One region of the Aeromonas sp. AE23HZ002T15 genome, then DNA from elsewhere that is predicted to be linked to it. Evidence: predicted binding sites of a transcription regulator. Region 1 holds the regulator's gene; each other region holds the start of a gene.
The links. The regulator LexA, encoded in region 1, represses DNA repair genes until DNA is damaged. The targets are predictions, from matches to a motif close to ANCTGTNTNNNNANACAGNT.
Positions count from the first base shown of each region.

Region 2: the regulator LexA is predicted to act here: its motif matches at 2,248-2,267, upstream of dinB (DNA polymerase IV).
Region 3: the regulator LexA is predicted to act here: its motif matches at 1,519-1,538, upstream of ACT5M9_RS01760 (DUF4250 domain-containing protein).
Region 4: the regulator LexA is predicted to act here: its motif matches at 3,962-3,981, upstream of recN (DNA repair protein RecN).

Region 1 is NZ_CM201342.1:2,433,152-2,438,525, reverse strand. It holds gene plsB (glycerol-3-phosphate 1-O-acyltransferase PlsB) at 1-579, opposite strand, end outside; gene lexA (transcriptional repressor LexA) at 794-1,420, shown strand; gene ACT5M9_RS11350 (hypothetical protein) at 1,804-2,094, shown strand; gene ACT5M9_RS11345 (SCO family protein) at 2,322-2,948, shown strand; gene ACT5M9_RS11340 (MATE family efflux transporter) at 2,971-4,341, shown strand; gene trmL (tRNA (uridine(34)/cytosine(34)/5-carboxymethylaminomethyluridine(34)-2'-O)-methyltransferase TrmL) at 4,419-4,883, opposite strand; gene ACT5M9_RS11330 (ATP-binding protein) at 4,953-5,374, opposite strand, start outside.
Region 2 is NZ_CM201342.1:3,648,005-3,653,378, forward strand. It holds gene nqrF (NADH:ubiquinone reductase (Na(+)-transporting) subunit F) at 1-495, shown strand, start outside; gene ACT5M9_RS17080 (FAD:protein FMN transferase) at 499-1,536, shown strand; gene nqrM ((Na+)-NQR maturation NqrM) at 1,630-1,854, shown strand; gene ACT5M9_RS17090 (hypothetical protein) at 1,934-2,140, opposite strand; gene dinB (DNA polymerase IV) at 2,270-3,322, shown strand; gene ACT5M9_RS17100 (methyl-accepting chemotaxis protein) at 3,389-5,374, shown strand, end outside.
Region 3 is NZ_CM201342.1:396,805-402,178, reverse strand. It holds gene ACT5M9_RS01770 (fumarate hydratase) at 1-738, shown strand, start outside; gene ACT5M9_RS01765 (ImuA family protein) at 1,009-1,494, opposite strand; gene ACT5M9_RS01760 (DUF4250 domain-containing protein) at 1,726-1,923, shown strand; gene ACT5M9_RS01755 (glycogen/starch/alpha-glucan phosphorylase) at 2,319-4,793, shown strand; gene ACT5M9_RS01750 (SLC13 family permease) at 4,983-5,374, opposite strand, start outside.
Region 4 is NZ_CM201342.1:1,148,624-1,153,997, forward strand. It holds gene dnaK (molecular chaperone DnaK) at 1-1,903, opposite strand, end outside; gene grpE (nucleotide exchange factor GrpE) at 2,212-2,787, opposite strand; gene nadK (NAD(+) kinase) at 3,032-3,916, shown strand; gene recN (DNA repair protein RecN) at 4,029-5,374, shown strand, end outside.

The sequences.
Region 1 (5,374 bases):
CTTGTGGGCTATGGCCTCGTCGGTGCCGTGCTTGTCCGCCATGTAGCGTAGGGAGAGGGGCGGGGAGAAGCGCACCAGGTTCTCGCGACCCTTGAGGATCACGATCAGCGCCTTCTTGAGGCGGTTCGGCGCCAGGCTGCTGATGATGTTCCAGCCGGAGGCTTCTTCCCCCTCCCGGCCCGGGCCGCGGCCCCAGAACAGGGTGACGGGGACGACCTGAATATCCAGCGCCGGATCCTGCTTGTGCAGGTCCAGCAGCTGGTGAAACTCTTGCAGGAAGGGCAGCGGCTTGGTGCGCTTGCCAAACAGGGGAGGCGGGCGATCCAGACAGACATAGCGCGGCAGCAGCTGACCACCCAGTTCCAGCGGGGTGAAGGGACCGGGCAGGCCGAGATCCTCGCAGCACTGCTGCAGGGTCATCAGGTCGGTGATCGAGCTGGTTTTCAGGGCATAGACAATGGGTCTGGCCGGGTCCAGGTCCAGTTCCGTAATGGGGTTTTCCGGCAGGCTCTTGTGATTGACCAAGCCGCTGACCGGCCATTGCAGAATGGCTCTGGAAATCTTCTGTCCGATGGACATGGGTGTCTGCTCTCCAAAAAAATGCGGCGTGAGCATAACAAAACACCGCTGGCTTGTCGCCGAGAGGTAGGATGAGTGGCGGCACAGGATCAAGAATGGGTCATTTGTGGCAATAAGTGCGACGGAGGCGGGACAAATATCAGCAACGCCTTGCCTTGGCCCCAGCACTGTATATACTGCCAGTGTGCTGTATAAAAAGACAGGTGCCCATGTTATGAAACCCCTTACTCCCCGCCAGGCTGAAGTGCTGGAGCTTATCAAGGCGAACATGAACGAGACCGGCATGCCGCCGACTCGTGCCGAGATTGCCCAGAAGCTTGGTTTCAAGTCGGCCAATGCGGCCGAGGAACATCTGAAGGCCCTGGCCAAGAAAGGGGTCATCGAGATCATGCCCGGCACCTCCCGCGGCATCCGTCTGCTGCTCGAGGAAGAGGAAGCCCCGGCGGAAGAGAGTGGCCTGCCCCTCATCGGCAAGGTTGCCGCCGGCGAGCCCATACTGGCCCAGGAGCATATCGAGAGCCACTATCAGGTGGATCCCGCCCTTTTCCATCCGCGGGCAGACTTCCTGCTGCGGGTCCAAGGCATGAGCATGAAGAACATCGGCATTATGGACGGGGATCTGCTGGCGGTGCACAAGACCCAGGACGTGCGCAACGGCCAGGTGGTGGTCGCCCGCCTCGATGAGGATGTCACCGTCAAACGCTTCCAGCGCAAGGGCAGCCAGGTGTGGCTGTTGCCGGAGAACGAAGAGCTCTCCCCCATCTCGGTGGATCTCGCCAGCCAGCACCTCACCATAGAGGGCCTGGCGGTCGGCGTTATCCGCAACGCCGACTGGATGTGATGCCGGCAGCCATCAAACGGCCTCCTCAGGGAGGCCGTGTCGTTTCTGTGCCTTTCGTTTCCGTTGCCCCTCCTCCTTCCCGTCATTTTTGTTCTCCTCAGACCACACCACCGCCGCAGGGCCGGCATTTCAGATATATCCTTGGATATGGCTCGCCTCGCGCCGGTGGGCCAAGGGGTCGCCATACCCCGGTTGATAGCCTGAGCGGGCCAGCATAAGGTCGCAGGGATGCAGCACCGATGCCGCTGGGGCGGCGCGGGATAGTAGGGAGAGTCGCTCGGATGTCCCATGACCCGAAGCGGCCCATAGCGTCAGCACGTGATCCTGCGTTGTCCCTGGCAAGGGCGCAGATCGACGTAGCCTGTTGCGCAAGGAGGACAGGTATGGCTTCAAGCTCACCATGGGATCCGGGTCCGGACACGGCCCCCGCATCCTCCATCACCCGCTTCATCAAGGGCAGCCGGATGACGTGGTTCTATGCGCTCTGGGTGTACCACAAGGGGAGCGGCTGGACCATCTGGCTGGGATGTCCCAAGGACAAGATAGTGCGCCTGGTGCGCCTGTTTCGTCGCCATCACGACATCGGCTTGCCGGATGCGCCCTGGACAGCTCCTGTCGTTCCTCTGCATGCCGTCGTCAGGCGTCCCCAGGTGCGGCAGCGGTGGCGGCCCTGAGTGCCCGTCACCCGTTTGTTCCAGGCCCCACCTTGTGTGGGGCTTCTGTTTCTTGGGTGCATTTCAGCCTGGCAGGGGCAAGGACGACCGGTTGCCAGCCCGGATGAGGTCGGGTCTTGCTCGGTATTCAGACCCCGGAGTAGCCAGAAACAGGCACAGGCAGGTTACAATAACCCTTCATTTGGCCCGATCCTCTGGCTGATACCCCTGGCAAGGCTCAATTTTATATGGTCAAACCCCGTTACCCCCTGTTTTTCATGCTGCTGGTGGTTAGCATCATGGTCGTTTATTACTGGACCAGGCCTGCCCAGCCGGAGCAGGCCGACTACTATCCGGCGGGGCGGGACATCAATCCCTTCACCCTGACCGACGGGGATGGCAAGCCCTTTACCCAGACCAGCCTGGTGGGGCACTGGACCTTCCTGTTTCTCGGCTACACCTATTGCCCGGACATCTGCCCGACCACGCTGGCGGAGATGCGCTCCGCCTACCCCGAGCTGAAAAAGATCGCTCCCAGCAGCCAGGTGGTCTTCGTCTCGGCGGATCCCAAGCGCGATGACAGCGCCCGCCTCAAAAACTACACCGCCTTCTTCCAGCCCGAGTTCAAGGCCGTCACCGCCCCCCACAACCACCTGTTCCCCTTCGTGCGCAACCTCGGCCTCGTCTATTCCATCGTGGAGCACGGCAGGGATGAGTACCTGATAGACCACTCCGCCTCCATCGTGCTGACCGACCCGGCGGGCAAGCTGGTGGCCGTGTTCCGTCCCAAGACGGGACCCGGTCTGGTGCCTCAGGTGTCGATGGATGGGATGGTGTCCGACTTTGCCAAGATAGTGCGGCTGGCGGACCAGTGAATCCTCAACCGGTCTTCTGCTCATGCTGATCCCGCCCTGGCTGCGGGACCCCAAGCGTCACCACGCCGTATTTGCCCTGGCCCTGCCCATGGTGTTCTCCAACGTCACCACCCCGCTGCTGGGGCTGGTGGATACCTGGGTGATCGGTCATCTCGGCCAGGCCTGGTTCCTCGGTGGCGTCTCGGTCGGGGCCACCCTCATCAACCTCATCTTCTGGCTGCTGGGCTTCCTGCGCATGTCCACCACAGGCCTGACCGCCCAGGCCCAGGGGGCGGGCAACGCCCAGGGGCAGCTGGATACCCTGGCGCGGGCGCTGGGGTTGGCGATCGCCCTGGGGATGGCGCTGTTGCTGCTGTTGTTGCCCTTCCTGCCGGCTCTCATCGTGTTGAGTGGCGGTTCAACCGAGGTGCAGTTTTACGCCACCGAGTATGTCTCTGTGCGGATCTGGAGCGCCCCGGCGGCCCTGTGCAACCTGGCGATCATGGGCTGGCTGCTGGGCATGCAGGATGCCCGCAGCCCCATGCTGCTGCTCATCTTCAGCAACCTGGTGAACATGGTGCTGGATGCCGCCTTCGTGCTGGGACTGGGCTGGCAGGTGAAAGGGGTGGCGGCGGCCTCCCTGCTGGCCGACTACGGCGCACTGGGGTTGGGGCTCTGGCTGGTGAGCCATCGGCTGCGCCATCTGCCGGCGCAGATCTGGCATGGGGCCTGGCGGCGCTGGTCTCAGTGGTCCGCCCTGCGGCGCCTGCTCGGCCTGAATCGGGATATCTTCATCCGCTCCCTCTGTCTGCAGCTCTGCTTCGCCTTCATGACCCTGCAGGGGGCGAGGCTCGGGGACGTGGCGGTGGCTGCCAATGCGGTGCTGCTCAACTTCCTGATGCTCATCTCCTACGGGCTGGATGGCTTTGCCTACGCGGTGGAGGCCATGGTGGGGCGCGCCATCGGACGGCGGGACAGGCAGGGGCTGCGGGAGGCCATCGCCCTCAACCTGGGCTGGGCCGGACTGATCGCCCTGGGCTTCACCCTGGCGTTTGCCCTGGGGGGCGGGTTGCTCATCGCCCATATCACCGACATCCCGGCGGTGATCGCCGAGGCGAACCGCCAGCTACCCTGGCTGGTGGCCATGCCGCTGCTGGCGGTCTGGTGCTATCTGCTGGATGGGGTCTTCATCGGGGCGACCCGGGCACGGGAGATGCGCAACAGCATGCTGGTGGCGGTGTTCGCCGGTTTCTTCCCCATCTGGTGGCTGTGTCAGGCGTGGGGCGTGGCAGCCCTGTGGGCCGCCATGGCGGCCCTGATGATGGGGCGGGGATTGACCCTGGGTTGGCTGTGCTGGCGCCTCGAGCGCGATGGCCGTCTGCTGGAGCAGGCGAGGCCGGAGCCATCAGCCTGACCGTTCAGCCGACATGAACGGTTAGCCGGGGGCGTTGCGATCGCCTGCCCTGATTGTGGGCACCTGGCACGAGCGGATCAGAGGGCGCCCTGATAATCGAACTGGCGCCAGCTCTCGTAGACGAACACGGAGACAGCGTTGGCCAGGTTCATGCTGCGGCTCTGGGGCAGCATGGGGATGCGCAGGCGCTGCTCGAACGGCAGGCTCTCGATGATCTCCGCCGGCAGGCCGCGACTCTCGGGCCCGAACAGCAGGGCATCCCCCAGGGCGAAGCGGACCGCCGAGTGGGCGGTGCGCCCCTTGGTGGTGCAGGCAAACACCCGGTTGGGGGCCACCGTGGCTAGAAACGCCTCATAGCTTGGCCAACGCTTCACCTCGGCAAACTCGTGGTAGTCGAGCCCGGCCCGTTTCACCCGCTTGTCATCCCACTCGAATCCCAGTGGCTCTATCAGATGCAACCGGTAGCCGGTATTGGCACAGAGACGGATGATGTTGCCGGTGTTGGGGGGGATTTCCGGCTGGTAGAGCACGATGTCGAGCATGGCGGGGTCCTGAGGGACGGGATAAGGGGCGCCAGCATACCCAGCGCCCGCCGTGATGAAAAGGGATTGTCACGCCATGGGCAGGCGTACGGTGATGACCAGGCCGTTCGGCTGATTGTTGCTGGCCCGGATGGTGCCGCCGTGGCGCGCTATGGCCTCGGAGGCGATGGCGAGCCCGAGCCCGGTCCCGCCCGTCTTGGCATTGCGGGCGTCATCCACCCGGAAGAAGGGCAGGAACAGCTGCTCCTGCTGCTCCACCGGCACGCCGGGGCCGTCATCCCGGATGGTCATCACCCACTCCCGCCCTTCCCGATACCAGTCCACCTTGATGAACTCCCGCGCATATTTGAGGGCGTTGCGCAGCGGATTCTCCAGGGCCCGCGCCAGCAGCTCCGGCCACATGCGGATGGACTCCGCCGGCAGGGGCGGCAGCCGCAGCTGCTTGCCGTTCTGGTTGGCCTCGAACATGGCGTCGTCCAGGATGGGCTCCA
Region 2 (5,374 bases), 1.2 Mb from region 1:
ATGTCCTCCTACATCTTCAACCTGAAGGCAGGGGACAAGGTGACCATCTCTGGTCCGTTCGGCGAGTTCTTCGCCAAGGACACCGACGCCGAAATGGTGTTCATCGGCGGTGGTGCGGGCATGGCGCCGATGCGTTCCCACATCTTCGATCAGCTGCGCCGTCTGAAGACCAAGCGCAAGATGAGCTTCTGGTACGGTGCCCGTTCCAAGCGCGAGATGTTCTATGTCGAGGACTTCGACATGCTGGCGGCCGAGAACGAGAACTTCACCTGGAACGTCGCCCTGTCTGATCCGCAACCGGAAGACAACTGGGACGGCTACACCGGCTTCATCCACAACGTGCTGTTCGAGAACTATCTGAAGAACCACGAGGCGCCGGAAGATTGCGAGTTCTACATGTGCGGGCCTCCCGTCATGAACGCGGCCGTCATCAACATGCTGAAAAACCTCGGCGTTGAAGATGAAAACATCCTGCTGGATGACTTCGGTGGTTAATCCATGCACAGCGTTGTAAAGACCTGGCTAGCCTTCGGGCTAGCCTTTTTCTTGACTGGGTGCGGTCAGGAAACGGTCCAATCCAAGCCGGAGATCCACATCACCGGCAGCACCATGGGTACCTACTACTCCATCAAGGTGGCGGATGATGCCGTCAAGGATGGAGCCAAATTACAGGCCGAGGTCGATGTCCTGCTGGAGCGGGTCAACGATCAGATGTCCACCTACAGGCCGGACTCCGAGCTGTCCCGCTTCAACCAGCACAGGGACAACACCCCTGTGGTGGTCTCCCGGGACACCGCACGGGTGGTGACCGAGGCCATGCACATCGGCCGCGAGAGCCGCGGCGCGCTGGACGTGACCGTGGGCCCCCTGGTCAATCTGTGGGGCTTTGGCCCGGACGCGAAGCCGACCAAGGTGCCGTCCGATGACCTGATCAGCCAGACCCGCCAGAAGACCGGACTCGGCAACTTGCACGTGATCACCTCCGCCGATGCGGATACCCTGCAAAAAGACATCCCGGATCTCTACGTGGATCTCTCCGCCATCGCCAAGGGCTTCGGGGTGGACAAGGTCGCCGAGTATCTGGAATCCCAGGGGGCGCGCAACTACCTGGTGGAGATCGGCGGTGAGCTGCGCCTCAACGGGGTCAACGGCAAGGGGCACCCCTGGCGGGTGGCCATCGAAAAGCCGACCGCCAATGCCGGCACCGTACAGGAGGTGATCCAGCCGGGGGACAATGGCGTGGCCACCTCGGGGGACTATCGCAACTACTACGAGCTGGATGGCAAGCGCTTCTCCCACACCATAGATCCGCTGACGGGCAAGCCCATCCAGCATCGCATGGTGTCGGTGACCGTGATCCACCCCTCCTGCATGACCGCAGACGGGCTGGCGACGGCGCTCACCGTCATGGGACCGGAGAAGAGTCTGGCCTATGCCAAGGAGCAGGGGCTGGCGATCTTCGTGATCACCAAGACGGATACCGGCTTTGAAGAGTCCTACTCGGATGCCTTCAAGCCCTATCTGGTGAAAAAGTAACGGACGGCCATCCCCCGGGGGTGGCGGTTTCGACGCATTCAATGCACGGGTGCCGCCAGGCGGCATCCGGTTAAACAGTAAGGGGGTAATAGCATGCAGACTTTTCTGATCACCTTCGGGGTGTTTCTGGCGGTGGTGGTGGCCATGGCTATCGGCTACATCTTCCAGAAGAAGACCATCTCCGGCTCCTGTGGCGGCCTCGGCACCATAGGGATCGAAAAGGAGTGCGACTGCCCGGAGCCCTGTGACAACCGCAAGAAGAAGATGGCCAAGGAAGAGGCCCGTCGCAAGATGCTGGAAGAGCACCGCATCATCTGATCCGCGTTGTCGCGATGAAACCTGTGATGGCGAGCCGACCCCGTGGTCGGCTCGTTTCTTTTGGGGCAGGGAGCCAGGGTCAGTAATCGTATTGCTTGCAGGATTTTTTATTGAATTCGGCCTTCCTGCGGGCCAGCTCCTCCCGGGTACCCAGCTCATCCCCCTGCGCGATGGCCTTCTCCAGTATCTCGATGCGCTCGAACAGCCAGCTGCATTCGGCGGTCGGGTAATCTTTCGCGATCCCCGACAGCGGCAACAGGCAGAGCGCCAGCCAGATTGCTTTCATCCTTCCTCCTCCTTGAGTCTTGTATGGATGGTGCCTTCGGAGTCTAGATGCCTCCCGTGCCCCCGTGACTGGCAGAAATAGCAGGGCTGGGGTAGCATGGAGATGTTTCCTGTCTATTTATACAGTGGTATGCGCAAGATCATTCACATCGACATGGACTGCTTCTTCGCGGCGGTGGAGATGCGGGACAACCCGGCCCTGAGAGAGGTGCCGCTCGCCATCGGTGGCTCCGCCGATCGACGTGGGGTCATCTCCACCTGCAACTATGTGGCGCGCCGCTTCGGGGTGCGCTCCGCCATGCCGAGCGGTCTGGCCAAGAAGCTCTGCCCGCCCCTGGTGCTGATCCCGGGTCGCATGGCGGTCTATAAGGAGGTCTCCCGCCAGCTGAGGGCCATCTTCCTGCGCTACACCGAACTGGTGGAGCCCCTCTCCCTCGACGAGGCCTATCTCGACGTCACCGACAGCCCCCACTGCGGCGGCAGCGCCACCCTGATGGCCGCCGAGATCCGCGCCGCGATCAAAGCCGAGCTGGGACTGACCGCCTCCGCCGGGGTGGCCCCCAACAAGTTCCTGGCCAAGCTCGCCTCCGAGCAGCGCAAGCCGGACGGCCTGTTCGTGATAAGGCCCCAGGAGGTGGACGAGTTCGTGCGCCTGCTTCCCCTGGCTAAGTTGCCCGGCATAGGCCGCAAGACCGCCGATCGGCTGGAGTCGCAAGGCCTTTATTCCTGCGAAGATGCCAGGGCCATGAGCCACGAGGAGCTGGTCACCCGCTTCGGCAAGCTGGGGGAGATGCTGACCGGTCGTATCTGGGGTCAGGACGATCAGCCGGTACAGGCCTCAAGGGTGCGCAAGAGTGTCGGGGTGGAGACCACCCTCAGCAGCGACGTGCTGGACGAGGAGGCTTGCTGGGTCGTGCTGAGCCAGCTCATTCCCGAGCTGGAGCTGCGTTTTGCCAAGGCCTGCCCCGCCGAGATGCTGATGGGGCAGGGGATCAAGCTGAAATTCGCCGACTTTCAGCAGACGACTGTCTATCGCAAGGGCAGCTATCAGGCCGCCCGCTTCCACGATCTGCTGCACGAGGGACTGCATAGGGCTCAAGGAAAACCCATTCGCCTGCTCGGCCTGGTGGTCGGGCTGCCGAGCGCCGGGGAGCGTAATCAACTTAGTCTGGATCTCTGCTGATTTAGTTAAGTTTCTGTTTCCAAATCCGATACAGTGGTTACATCTGTAGAAGTTAGGAAATCATGCATGAGTTCTCTTTCTGTTCAGGGACGGATCACCCTGATCGCCGGTTGTTGCCTCCTGGCCAGTGCCGCCGCACTGGTCGCCTCATCCCTCTTCAACGCGGCCCGTATGCAGGAGCAGGTGCTCGCTTCCACGACCCTGGAGGCGCAGCACGCGGCAGAAAACTGGATGCAGGCCATGGGCGCTACCCAGGCCGCCCGGGTGACCAGCTACCTCGATGAGGCCTATTTCCGCGCCACCCTGCTGGCCGAGAATATCCTGTTCCAGCGCAAGAATGCGGCTGACAACTTTGTCCATTCCGAGGCGCTGCGGGGCGCCGTGAATCAGCAGTTGCAGGATGCGGCGGAATCCTCCGCCAACCTGATCGGTGTCTATGGCGTGTTCGAGCCCAATCAGCTCGACGGCGAGGATGCGAACTATCAGGGTTCGACCGCCCTCGGGGCCAACGACAAGGGGCGCTTCTCCAGCTACTGGGCCAGGGTGGATGGCAAGGTGACCCTAGAGGTGATGAACGAATCCGTGCTGGCGGATGCCAAGCCGAGCGCCAACGGTCATCCCGAGAACGAGTGGTACAGCTGCAGCATCCAGTCCCGCGCCCTCTGCTTGCTGGAACCCTATCTCGACGAGGTGGGGAGTCAGCAGGTGCTGATGACCTCGGTGACGGCCCCCCTGCTGGAAGAGGGCAATCTGCTCGGCATGGTGGGGGTCGATATCTCGCTGACCACCTTGCAGAGCCTGGTGGAGGAGATGGACAAGACCCTCTATAACGGCCAGGGCAAGGTGTTGCTGCTCAGCCACGAGGGACGGGTCGCCGGGGTGGAGGGCTTCCAAGTCGCGCCTGGCAGCACTCTGGGTGAGCAGAACAAGGGGCTGGTGGGCGATCTCACCGGCTGGCTCGCCAAGGGGGAGGTGGTGACGCGCTGGAGCCCGGACGGCGCCCTGCTGCAGACCTTCGTGCCGGTGCGCATGCGCGGCACGGATCGCAAGTGGGGCATCTACATCGAGCTGCCCCGCGCCGTGGTGCTCGCCTCCGCCCTGCAACTTCAGGGGGATCTCGAGAGTCAGTCCGATCGCAGCGTGGCTTCCCAACTGCTCATTGGCGGCGTCATCTCGCTGCTCGCCCTGCTCTGCATCTGGTGGATGGCGCAGCGTATCGTCGCCCCTATCCGCACCGTGGTGGCCCGCCTCAAGGACATCGCCAGTGGGGAGGGGGATCTGACCCAGCGCATCAACTTGCAGCAGGACGACGAGATCGGTGAGCTGGCCAAGTGGTTCAACAACTTCCTGGACAAGCTGCAGAGCACTATCAGCCAGGTGATCGACACGGTGGCGGGCACCCGGGCCAGCGCGGTCCAGGCGGCGCAGGGGGCGGATCGCACCAGCGCCGGCATGCAGGCTCAGTATCAGGAGGTGGATCTGGTGGCGACCGCGTTCGAGGAGCTGAGCGCCACCGCCTTGCAGGTGGCGGGGGATGCGAACTCGGCGGTACAGGCCGCGAATCAGGCCGACCGGGCCGCCCAGGAGGGCAAGGCCGTGGTGGCGGATACCCAGGATGCCATGTCCAGGCTGATGGTGGTCATCAGCGATGCCAAACCGGTGGTGGAGCGGCTGGCGGCCAACAGCGACAACATCAACGACATCCTGGCGGTGATCCAGGGCATCGCCGAGCAGACCAACCTGCTGGCCCTCAACGCAGCCATCGAGGCGGCACGGGCCGGGGAGCAGGGCCGCGGCTTCGCCGTGGTAGCCGACGAGGTGCGCAACCTGGCGGGACGCACCCAGAACGCCATCGTCGAGATCCAGAATCTGATCAGCCAGTTGCAGTCGGGCACCGAGGCCGTGGTTAAGGCGATCATGACGGGCCACAGCCAGGCGGACGTGACCCTCACCAAGGTGGAGTTGTCGGTGAGCGTGCTGGAGCAGATCATCCAGGCGGTCAGCACCATCCATCAGATGAACGAGCAGATCGCCACGGCGGCCCAGGAGCAA
Region 3 (5,374 bases), 2.0 Mb from region 1:
ACTCACGCCGCCTCCAAGCCGGTGGTGATGATCCCCAACTGCGCCGCCACCCGTCACGTCCACTTCGAGCTGGATGGTTCCGGCCCGGCCGAGCTGACCCCGCCCAAGCTGGAAGACTGGCCGGAGATCACCCGCGAGTCCGGTGGCAACGTGCGCAGGGTCAACGTGGATGGCATCACCAAGGCCGAACTCGCCAGTTGGAAGAGCGGCGATACCGTGCTGCTCTCCGGCAAGATACTGACTGGTCGCGACGCGGCTCACAAGCGCATCGCCGACATGCTCAAGAACGGTGAAGGGCTGCCGGAAGGGGTCGATTTCACCAATCGCTTCATCTATTACGTGGGCCCGGTGGACGCGGTCCGTGATGAAGTGGTCGGCCCGGCTGGTCCCACCACCTCCACCCGGATGGACAAGTTCACCGACATGATGCTGGGGGAAACCGGCCTCATCGGTATGATAGGCAAGTCAGAGCGCGGTCCCAAGACGGTGCAGAGCATCAAGGAGCACCAGGCCGTCTACCTGATGGCCGTGGGGGGCGCAGCCTACCTGGTGGCCAAGGCCATCAAGAAGGCGCGGGTGGTGGCATTCGCCGATCTCGGCATGGAAGCCATCTACGAGTTCGAGGTGGAAGACATGCCAGTGACGGTGGCCGTCGATTCCCAGGGAAACAACATCCACGAGACGGGTCCGGCCTACTGGTCTGCCAAGATTGCCGAACTGGATGTGAAACTCGCCTGAGTCGAGCCTGCGGGCATGGCATCCCTTGGATGAGGGCTCGCAGGGAAGGTCTCAAGGTCCATCAGATATGACAAAAGGCGACCTCAGGGTCGCCTCTCTTATGGTGAACGATCATCTTTTCCCGCTCACCGCTCACCGCTCACCGCTCACCGCTCACCGCTTACCGCATATGCCCACCAATGGCGACAGCCTGCGGTAGCGGCCCGAGCAGAAAGTGGGCGCCAGACCGAAGTACCACCAGCTTGTCGCGCTCCTTATCCGAGTCAAACCTCAGTGATTGAGATAGATGTCCTGCTCCCCGTAGTTGAGGCCCGGGTGTTGAGGGGGGAGGGCGCGTGGTTCGAAGAATCGGGTCAGCACCCCGCGACCCTGTCCCAATTTGTTCAACTTGGCGCGATCCAGGGCGACCTGTTCGGGCAGCCAGGTCAGCACGGCGGCGCAATGACCGTTGCCGAGGCTCTGTTCCAGCATGCGCTGCCAGTTCTTGATCTTGGCCCCATGCACCACCAGCACCCTGGCGGGATCGATCCCCTGCGCCTGCCACTGCTCGGCCACCGGCAAGCCTGGCGGGGCGATCAGCAGGATCCAGCCGCCATTATCCTGGCTCAGCCGTCCCAGCTCGCTCAGCAAGGGCGTCTCGGGCTGCGAGGCTGCCGGGCGGTGCTCACCTTCAACCTTGGCCTGGTGGCGGGTGGGCCAGGGGGCTATCAGGCCGACAGAGGAGGATGGGATGCGGTGGCTCAGGGGCTGGCTCATATGTTTTTCCTGTATGAATAACCATGCTGTATGTACATACAGTAGTTGTAACTGGCGTCAGTGACAAGTCGTTTTCGGTGGAAAATGTGAGCCCATTAACAGAGATTTTAGTTATCTAATTGAATATAAAGATAATTTAAAATTTCATCGGGTTGGGTGTTTTTTGCGCTATGGACAAAGCGGGGGCGGAAGGTCATGGTTATACAGTATGTATGAGGAGGAGGGATCGGGATGGACGTCAGCACCTTGCAACGGTTGGACGCCAATATTCTGCTCGGGATCATCAACGAGAAGCTGCGGCTGGAGTGCGATGGTCTGGAAGAGCTGTTGGCCTACTACGACATGACGGAAGATCAGCTGGCCACGCGCTTGCAGCAGATCGGCTATCACTACGATCCCATGAGCAACCAGTTCAAGGCTCATGGGTAATAAGACGAGAAAGGTGCTCCAACTGGGGCACCTTTCTTTTATTGTGGAAATGATCCCGTGAAGATTGAAATCGCTTTCAGAATCAATCTGGAAGGTCGTTATTTTCACGTATTTTCAGACGCTTTCAAGCATTGAAAACCTATTCATGAATCCAGCTTTTCTATTTTCATTTAACATCATGATTTATTTAATTATTTATATTTTCATCGCCCACGTTTTGGAAAGGGCTTTCAGGCTTGAACTGTCATTTTTATACGTTAAAGTGTGACTCATGTTAACGTTTCACCCATCGGCTTTGGCTAGTATGCACATGCCGGAACATATTCAGATATAACAACAGTGCCGGTCCCGAAATGGGATAACATTTTTTTATTTGTAACGAAGGAAAATGGTTTATGGCTACCAAGAAGAAGACAGACCAGGATCTCCAACTGGATAAAGATCAGCTTAAAGCGAGTATCGTGCGTCACCTGCGTTCTACCTTGGGGACAAGCGAACTGAAAGCCTCGCCAGAAGCGTGGTGGAAAGCGACGGCCGCCGCCGTCAACGAACAGGTATACGAGCGCCTGACCCGTACTCAGCAGACTCATCTCAAGAAAGACACTCGTGCGATTCACTACCTCTCTGCTGAATTCCTGATGGGGCGTCTGACCTCCAACAACCTGCACAACCTCTCCCTCTACAAGACCTGTGAAGAGGCCTTGGGTGAGCTCGGCCTCGAACTCACCGATCTGTGCGAACAAGAGCCCGACATGGCGCTCGGCAACGGTGGCCTCGGTCGTCTGGCTGCCTGCTTCATCGACTCCCTCGCCACCCTGAACTACCCGGCGGTGGGCTATGGCATTCATTACGAGCACGGCCTGTTCCGTCAGGAGATCCAGGATGGTCGCCAGATCGAGCGTCCGGACTCCTGGCGCGAATATGGCAACCCCTGGGAGATCTGCCGCCCGGAATCCGTGCAGGAGATCCCGCTCTATGGCTATGTGGAGACAGTATTCGGCGACAACGGCGGCCTGAAGAAGGTATGGCACGCCGGTCGCAAGATCAAAGGGGTGCCCTGGGACATTCCTGTGGTGGGCTTTGGTGGTCACACCGTCAACATCCTGCGCCTGTGGGAGTCCCGTGCCTCCGAGTTCTTCGACTGGGACGTGTTCAACGCCGGCGGTTATGTCGACTCCCAGGCGGAGAAGGCCCAGGCCGAGACCATCTCCAAGGTGCTCTACCCGAACGATGAGACCGACGCCGGTAAGGAGCTGCGCTTGATCCAGCAGTACTTCTTCTGCGCCTGCTCTATCAAGGACATCATGCGCCGCTACAAGCGTGCCCATGGCAGCGACTTCACCCACTTCGCCGCCCAGATCGCCATCCAGCTCAACGATACCCACCCGACCGTGGCCATTCCCGAGCTGATGCGCGTGCTGGTGGATGAAGAGGGACTGAGCTGGGAGGCTGCCTGGGCCATCAGCTACGGGGTCTTCTCTTACACCAACCACACCCTGCTGCCGGAGGCGCTGGAGAAGTGGTCGGTCAGCCTGTTCGAGAAGGTGCTGCCCCGCCATCTCGAGATCATCTACGAGATCAACGCCCAGTTCCTGAATCAGCTGGTGGAGCCCAAATGGCCGGGTAACGATGCCATCAAGGCCAAGCTCTCCATCATCGAGGAGGGGGCGGTGCGCAAGGTACGCATGGGCAACCTATGCGTGGTGGGCTCCTCCAAGGTCAACGGGGTGGCCGAGATCCACTCCAAGCTGGTGAAAGAGGATCTCTTCCCCGAGTACGCCGAGCTGTGGCCCCAGAAGATGTGCAACGTCACCAATGGCGTGACTCCCCGTCGCTGGCTGCTGGCCTGCAACCCCGAACTCGCCGGGCTCTACAACGAGGTGGTGGGCAAGGAGTGGCCGCTGCAGCTGGACAAGCTGCGCGGCGTGGTGAAGTTTGCTGACGACAAGGCGTTCCAGCAGCAGTTCATGACAATCAAACGTCATAACAAGGAGAAGCTAGTCAAGGTGATCAAGGCCGAGACCGGCATCGATGTGAGTGCCGAGGCGATCTTCGACGTGCAGATCAAGCGCTTGCACGAGTACAAGCGCCAGCAGCTGAACCTCATCCACATCATGGCGCTCTACCGCCGTCTGCTGGCCAACCCGGACTACGACATGCACCCGCGGGTGTTCATCTTCGGCTCCAAGGCGGCCCCTGGCTACAAGCTGGCCAAGGACATCATCTATGCCATCAACAAGCTGGCGGATCGGGTCAACAACGACGCCCGCATCCAGGGCAAGCTGAAGGTGGTGTTCATGCCGAACTACCGGGTGAGCCTGGCGGAGAAACTGATCCCGGCCGCCGACGTGTCCGAGCAGATCTCCACCGCCGGCTACGAGGCCTCGGGGACTGGCAACATGAAGATGGCTCTCAACGGTGCCATCACCATCGGCACCCTGGATGGGGCCAACATCGAGATTGCCGAGGAAGCCGGTGCCGAGAACTGCGCCATCTTCGGCCTGAACGTGGACGAGGTGAAGGCGCTCAAGGGTCGTGGTTACAACCCCTATGACTTCTACTACGCAAACTCCGAGCTGAAAGCCGTGTTGGACTGGTTCGACACCGACTACTTCACACCGGGTCGTCCGGGCGAGCTCTCCTCCATCAAGCGCTCCTTGCTGGAAGGGGGAGACCCTTATCTGACTCTGGCGGACTTCGCCTCCTACTCGGACGCCCACAAGCTCATCGATACCTGGTATCGGGATCCGGCGCTCTGGGCGAAGAAGGCCATCATCAACTCGGCCACCATGGGCAAGTTCAACTCCGACCGCTCCATCCAGGATTACGTGGACCGGATCTGGAACCTGAAAGCCTGCAACGTCGGCTAAGTCCCTCGACAGCCAAACCCCCGCACCGCGGGGGTTTTTTATTTCGCCATGGATGGGATTTTCATGGTGAAGGCACTGCCTTCCCCTTGGTGGTGGGGGCGAGATGCAAAGCGCTCATAGGCAGAGAAGCGTGCGGATACAAAAAAGGCCCCATTAGGGGCCTTGTAGAGAAGCAGGGGATGGCCCTGCTCAGTGCAGGATATCGCCGAAGCAGTAGGCCAGCAGGGTCAGGATCACGGTGAATACCAGGTTCAGCACCAGGCCGGCCCGCATCATCTCCCGCTGCTGGATATGGCCGCTGGCGAAGACGATGGCGTTCGGCGGCGTGGCCACCGGCAGCATGAAGGCGCAGGAGGCGCCGACCGCGATGAGCACGGAGACGACGATGGGGGAGACCCCCAGTGCCTCGGCCACCCCGGCGAACAGCGGCACCAGCAGGGCGGCGGTGGCGGTGTTGGAAACCAGCTCGGTCAGGAACACCACGAAGGCGGCGAGGCAGAGCAGGATCACGAAGATCGGCATGGTGGCCAGGCTGCTGGAGAGGTGCTCCGCCAGGAAGGCGTTGGCACCGGTCTGCTTCA
Region 4 (5,374 bases), 1.3 Mb from region 1:
CGAACTCGGCGTCGACCACGTCGTCGTCAGCCTTGGCAGAAGAGGAGGACTGACCGGCGTCAGCACCGGCGGCGCCTTGCGCCTGAGCCTGCTGCTGAGCGATCTCCATCAGCTTCTGGGACGCTTCCATCAGAGCCTGTTGCTTGGCTTCGATGGCGGCCTTGTCGTCGCCCTTGATGGCGCTTTCCAGCTCGGACAGAGCGGTCTCGATCTTGGTCTTGTCGTCCGCCGGCAGGGCTTCACCGGCTTCGGTGACCTGCTTGCGCACGGAGTGGACCAGACCGTCAGCCTGGTTGCGGGTCTGCACCAGCTCTTCGAACTTCTTGTCCTCGGCCGCGTTGGCTTCGGCTTCGCGTACCATGCGTTCGATCTCGTCATCGGACAGACCGGAAGAGGCCTGGATGGTGATCTTCTGCTCCTTGTTGGTCTCCTTGTCTTTCGCGGAGACGTGCAGGATGCCGTTCGCATCGATGTCGAAGGTCACTTCGATCTGCGGCAGACCGCGCGGTGCCGGGCGGATGCCTTCCAGGTTGAACTGGCCCAGGGACTTGTTGTCGCTGGCGCGCTTGCGCTCACCCTGCAGCACGTGAATGGTCACGGCAGACTGGTTGTCTTCGGCGGTGGAGAACACCTGGGACTTCTTGGTCGGGATGGTGGTGTTCTTCTCGATGAGCGCAGTCATCACGCTACCCATGGTTTCGATACCCAGAGAGAGCGGAGTCACGTCCAGCAGCAGTACGTCGGTCTTGTCACCGGACAGTACGGCACCCTGGATGGCGGCGCCCATGGCCACGGCTTCGTCCGGGTTGACGTCCTTGCGCGGCTCCTTGCCGAAGAAGTCGGCGACTGTCTTCTGCACCAGCGGCATACGGGTCTGACCGCCCACCAGGATGACGTCGTCCACTTCAGACACGGACAGGCCGGAGTCTTTCAGGGCGACACGGACCGGCTCCAGGGAGTCTTTCACCATGTCTTCAACCAGGGATTCCAGCTTGGCGCGGGTCACCTTGATGTTCATGTGCTTCGGACCTGTGGCATCTGCGGTGATGTACGGCAGGTTCACGTCGGTCTGCTGAGCGGAAGAGAGCTCGATCTTGGCCTTCTCGGCGGCGTCTTTCAGACGCTGCAGGGCCAGCTGATCCTTGCGCAGGTCGATGCCTTGCTCGCGCTTGAACTCGTCTACCAGGTAGTTGATGACGCGGTTGTCGAAGTCTTCACCACCCAGGTGGGTGTTACCGTTGGTCGCCAGTACTTCGAAGGTGGTCTCACCTTCCACTTCGTCGATCTCGATGATGGAGATGTCGAAGGTACCGCCACCCAGGTCGTATACGGCGACCTTGCGCTCACCCTTGACCTTGTTCACGCCATAGGCGAAGGCCGCGGCGGTCGGCTCGTTGATGATGCGCTTGACGTCCAGACCCGCGATGCGACCGGCATCCTTGGTAGCCTGACGCTGGGCGTCGTTGAAGTAGGCCGGTACTGTGATGACCGCTTCGGTCACCGGCTCGCCCAGGTAATCCTCGGCGGTCTTCTTCATTTTCTTCAGCACTTCGGCAGAGATCTGCGGCGGTGCCATCTTCTTGCCTTTGACTTCGACCCAGGCATCGCCGTTGTCAGCCTTGGCGATGGTGTACGGCATGATCTCCAGATCGCGCTGTACTTCGTCATCTTCGAAACGACGGCCGATCAGACGCTTGATGGCGAACAGCGTGTTCTTCGGGTTGGTGATGGCCTGACGCTTGGCCGGCTGACCAACCAGGATTTCGCCGTCATCGGCATAGGCAATGATGGACGGAGTAGTACGGTCGCCTTCCGCGTTCTCGATCACGCGAGCATGGTCGCCATCCAGAATAGCGACGCAGGAGTTGGTAGTACCCAGGTCAATACCGATGATTTTACCCATTTGACGAATCTCCAAATACTTTGAATAAACTGGCGAGGTACTCGCCTTAAATACGTTAACGGCTAGGTGGGGCCTGCCACTGTGGCTTTCAAGCTCCCGGCATCAAATTCTTGTCGCCCCGCATGGCAGGGGGCAGAACGAGGATGCCGCCGTGGCCTTGTCACTTATATGGGGTCGCAACTTCGCGCTTCAAGCCCCGATGCAAAAAAACTGTATCAACTGTGCCGATTTAACCTGAGCCCGGCAGAGGCCAGGTCTCGGCCAACAAAAAGCCCGCCGAGCGGCGGGCTCAATGGGGGGGATGAGGCTCAGGCCGGTGCCTTGGAAACCATCACCATGGCCGGACGGATGACGCGACCGTTCAGCTCGTAGCCCTTCTGCATCACGGCGATGACGGTGTTTGGCGCCAGCTCCGCGTTCTCGATCATGCTCATCGCCTGGTGGGCGTTGGGGTCGAACGGCTGGTTCTGGGGATCCAGCGCCACCAGACCGAACTTGGCTACCCCGCCCTGCATGGACTTCAGGGTCAGCTCAACCCCTTCGATCATGGGCTTGAGGGCTTCATTTTCCTTGTCGGCGAGTTCGATGGCGCGCTCCAGGTTGTCCAGCACGGGCAGCAGCTCACCGGCAAACTTCTCCAACGCGAACTTGTGAGCCTTCTCCACGTCCTGGGCCGCGCGGCGGCGCAGGTTTTCCATCTCGGCGACGGCGCGCACGGCACGCTCACGCTCGTCGGCAGCCGCCTGCTGGGCCGCCTCCAGTTGCGCTTCAAGCTCGGCGATGCGGGACTGCTCGGCTGTCACTTCACTGTCTACATCGGTCGGCTCGACTGGCTGGGCTTCCACTTGCTCCATCGCTTCAACCTTTTGCTCTTCGTGGTTCATGACATCTCCAATATTCAGGGTTACTTCAAACAATCGGGGCAGCCTAGCTGCGATCAATGGCGCTATTATGGGGACGCAGCCCTCGCTTTCAAGGGGAAAAGGCCAGAACATGGATGAGGAGGCCCTCTTGCCCACTCTTTCATCGCCGTTCAGGGCGGGATCAGCCAAGTCCGCATGGAGGCAGACAAATCCATACCAAAGCGCGGTATACTCCCCTCAATACTTGGCCCAGACCCGATAACCTATGGATTCTCCGTTCAAAACCGTTGCCCTCATCGGCAAGCCCCATCATGAGGGCGCCAACCAGACCCTCAAGGGCCTCTATCAATACCTGAGCACCCGCGGCTTTCGGGTGCTGCTCGAGAGCCGGGTCGCCCAGACCCTGGGGATCCAGAACGACAGCCTGATGGACTTGGTGCAACTCGGGGAGCAGGCGGATCTCGCCATCGTCGTCGGCGGGGATGGCAACATGCTGGGGGCAGCCCGGGTGCTGTCCCGCTTCGACGTGGCGGTGATCGGGGTAAACCGGGGCAACCTCGGTTTTCTCACCGATCTCTCGCCCCAGGATTATCTGCTGCCCCTGGAGCAGGTGCTCTCCGGCCACTTCAAGAGCGAACACCGCTTCCTGCTGGAGGCCGCCGTCTATCGCCATGGGGAGCGCAAGTCCAGCAACCTCGCGGTGAACGAGGCGGTGCTGCACCCGGGCAAGATCGCCCACATGATAGAGTTCGAGGTCTATATCGATGGCAGCTTCATGTACAGCCAGCGCTCGGACGGCATCATAGTCGCGACCCCGACCGGCTCCACCGCCTACTCCCTCTCGGCGGGGGGCGCCATCCTCACCCCCAAACTCAACGCCATCACGCTAGTGCCCATGTTCCCCCACACCCTGAGCAGCCGCCCCATTGTGCTGGACGCGGACAGCGAGGTGCGCCTGCTGGTCTCGCCGGATAATCAGGACGACGCCATGCAGGTGAGCTGCGACGGCCAGGTCACCCTAGCGGTGCATCCGGGGGACGAGATCCTCATCAAGAAGAGCCACCACAAGCTGCACCTGGTTCATCCGCTGGATTACAGCTACTTCCACGTGCTGCGCAACAAGCTCGGCTGGGGCAGCAAGCTGTTCTGACGCCATAGTCAAGCCCCTTTTGCATCCTGCTACGGGCCGACACTTTACTGTATGTAAAACCAGTATATACTGGATGCATACACAGTAATGTTGGCCCATACAGGATGAAACCATGCTGACCCAACTGACCATCACCAACTTTGCCATCGTCAAGTTTCTCGAACTCGACTTGCAAGCCGGCATGACCTGCATCACAGGGGAGACCGGGGCGGGCAAGTCCATCGCCATCGATGCTCTCGGGCTTTGCCTCGGGGAGCGGGCCGAAGCCAGCATGGTGCGGCCTGGCAGTGACAAGACCGAGGTCAGCGCGCGCTTCCTCCTGGATGGCAACCCCGCCGCCCGGGCCTGGCTCGTCGCCAACGAGCTGGAGAACGAGGGCGAGTGCATAGTGCGGCGCGTGCTCTCCGCCGAGGGGCGATCCCGCAGCTACATCAACGGGGTCCCGGTGCCTCTGGTACAGCTCAAGAGCCTGGGCCAGCTCCTGGTCAACGTCCACGGCCAGCATGCCCACCAGTTGCTGCTCAAACCCGATTACCAGCTCGCCCTGCTGGACGGCTACGCCGGCCATCACCTGCTGCTGGACGATGTGCGCCACCATTACCAGCAGTGGCGCCAGTTGCAGAACGAACTGAACCGACTCAAGGCCGAGCAACAACAGCGGGAGGCTCGCCGCCAGCTCATCGAGTACCAGGTGCAGGAGCTGGACGAATTCGCCCTGCAACCGGGGGAGTTTGAAGCGATCGAGGAGGAGCACCAGCGTCTGGCCAACGGCACCGAGCTGATGCAGGAGTGCGGCGCCTGCCTGGATCTGCTCTATGACAACGAGGAGACCACCATCGCCGGTCTGCTGCAGCTGGCGGTGGACAGGACCGAGACCCTGGTGGCCATGGACAGCCGGCTCGGCAACGTGCTCGGCATGCTCAATGAGGCCCTGATCGGCGTGCAGGAGAGCCACAGCGAGCTGCGCAGCTATCTCGATCGGCTGGAGCTCGACCCCGAGCGTTTCAACGAGCTGGAGGCCCGCCTCTCCCGCGCCATCAACCTGGCCCGCAAACACCATGTCAAACCGGCGGAGCTCGCCCACCATCATCAGGAGCTGGCCAGCGATCTCGCCCGTCTCAACTCGGACGAGGAGCGCCTCGAGGGCATGGAAGACGAACTGATTCGGGCCCGCCACGCCTTCGTACAGGCGGCGGAGGTGCTGAGCCAGAGCCGCCAGCGTTATGCCGAAGAGCTGGGGACCAAGGTGAGTGCCAGCATGCATGAGCTCGCCATGCCGGATGGCCGTTTCACCATAGAGGTGCGCCCCGATGCCCAGAGCAGCCTGTCGCCGCTCGGCATCGATCGGGTGGAATTTATGGTCACCACCAACCCGGGGCAGCCCATCCAGCCGCTCGGCAAGGTCGCCTCCGGCGGTGAGCTGTCACGGATCAGCCTCGCCATCGTGGTCATCAGCGC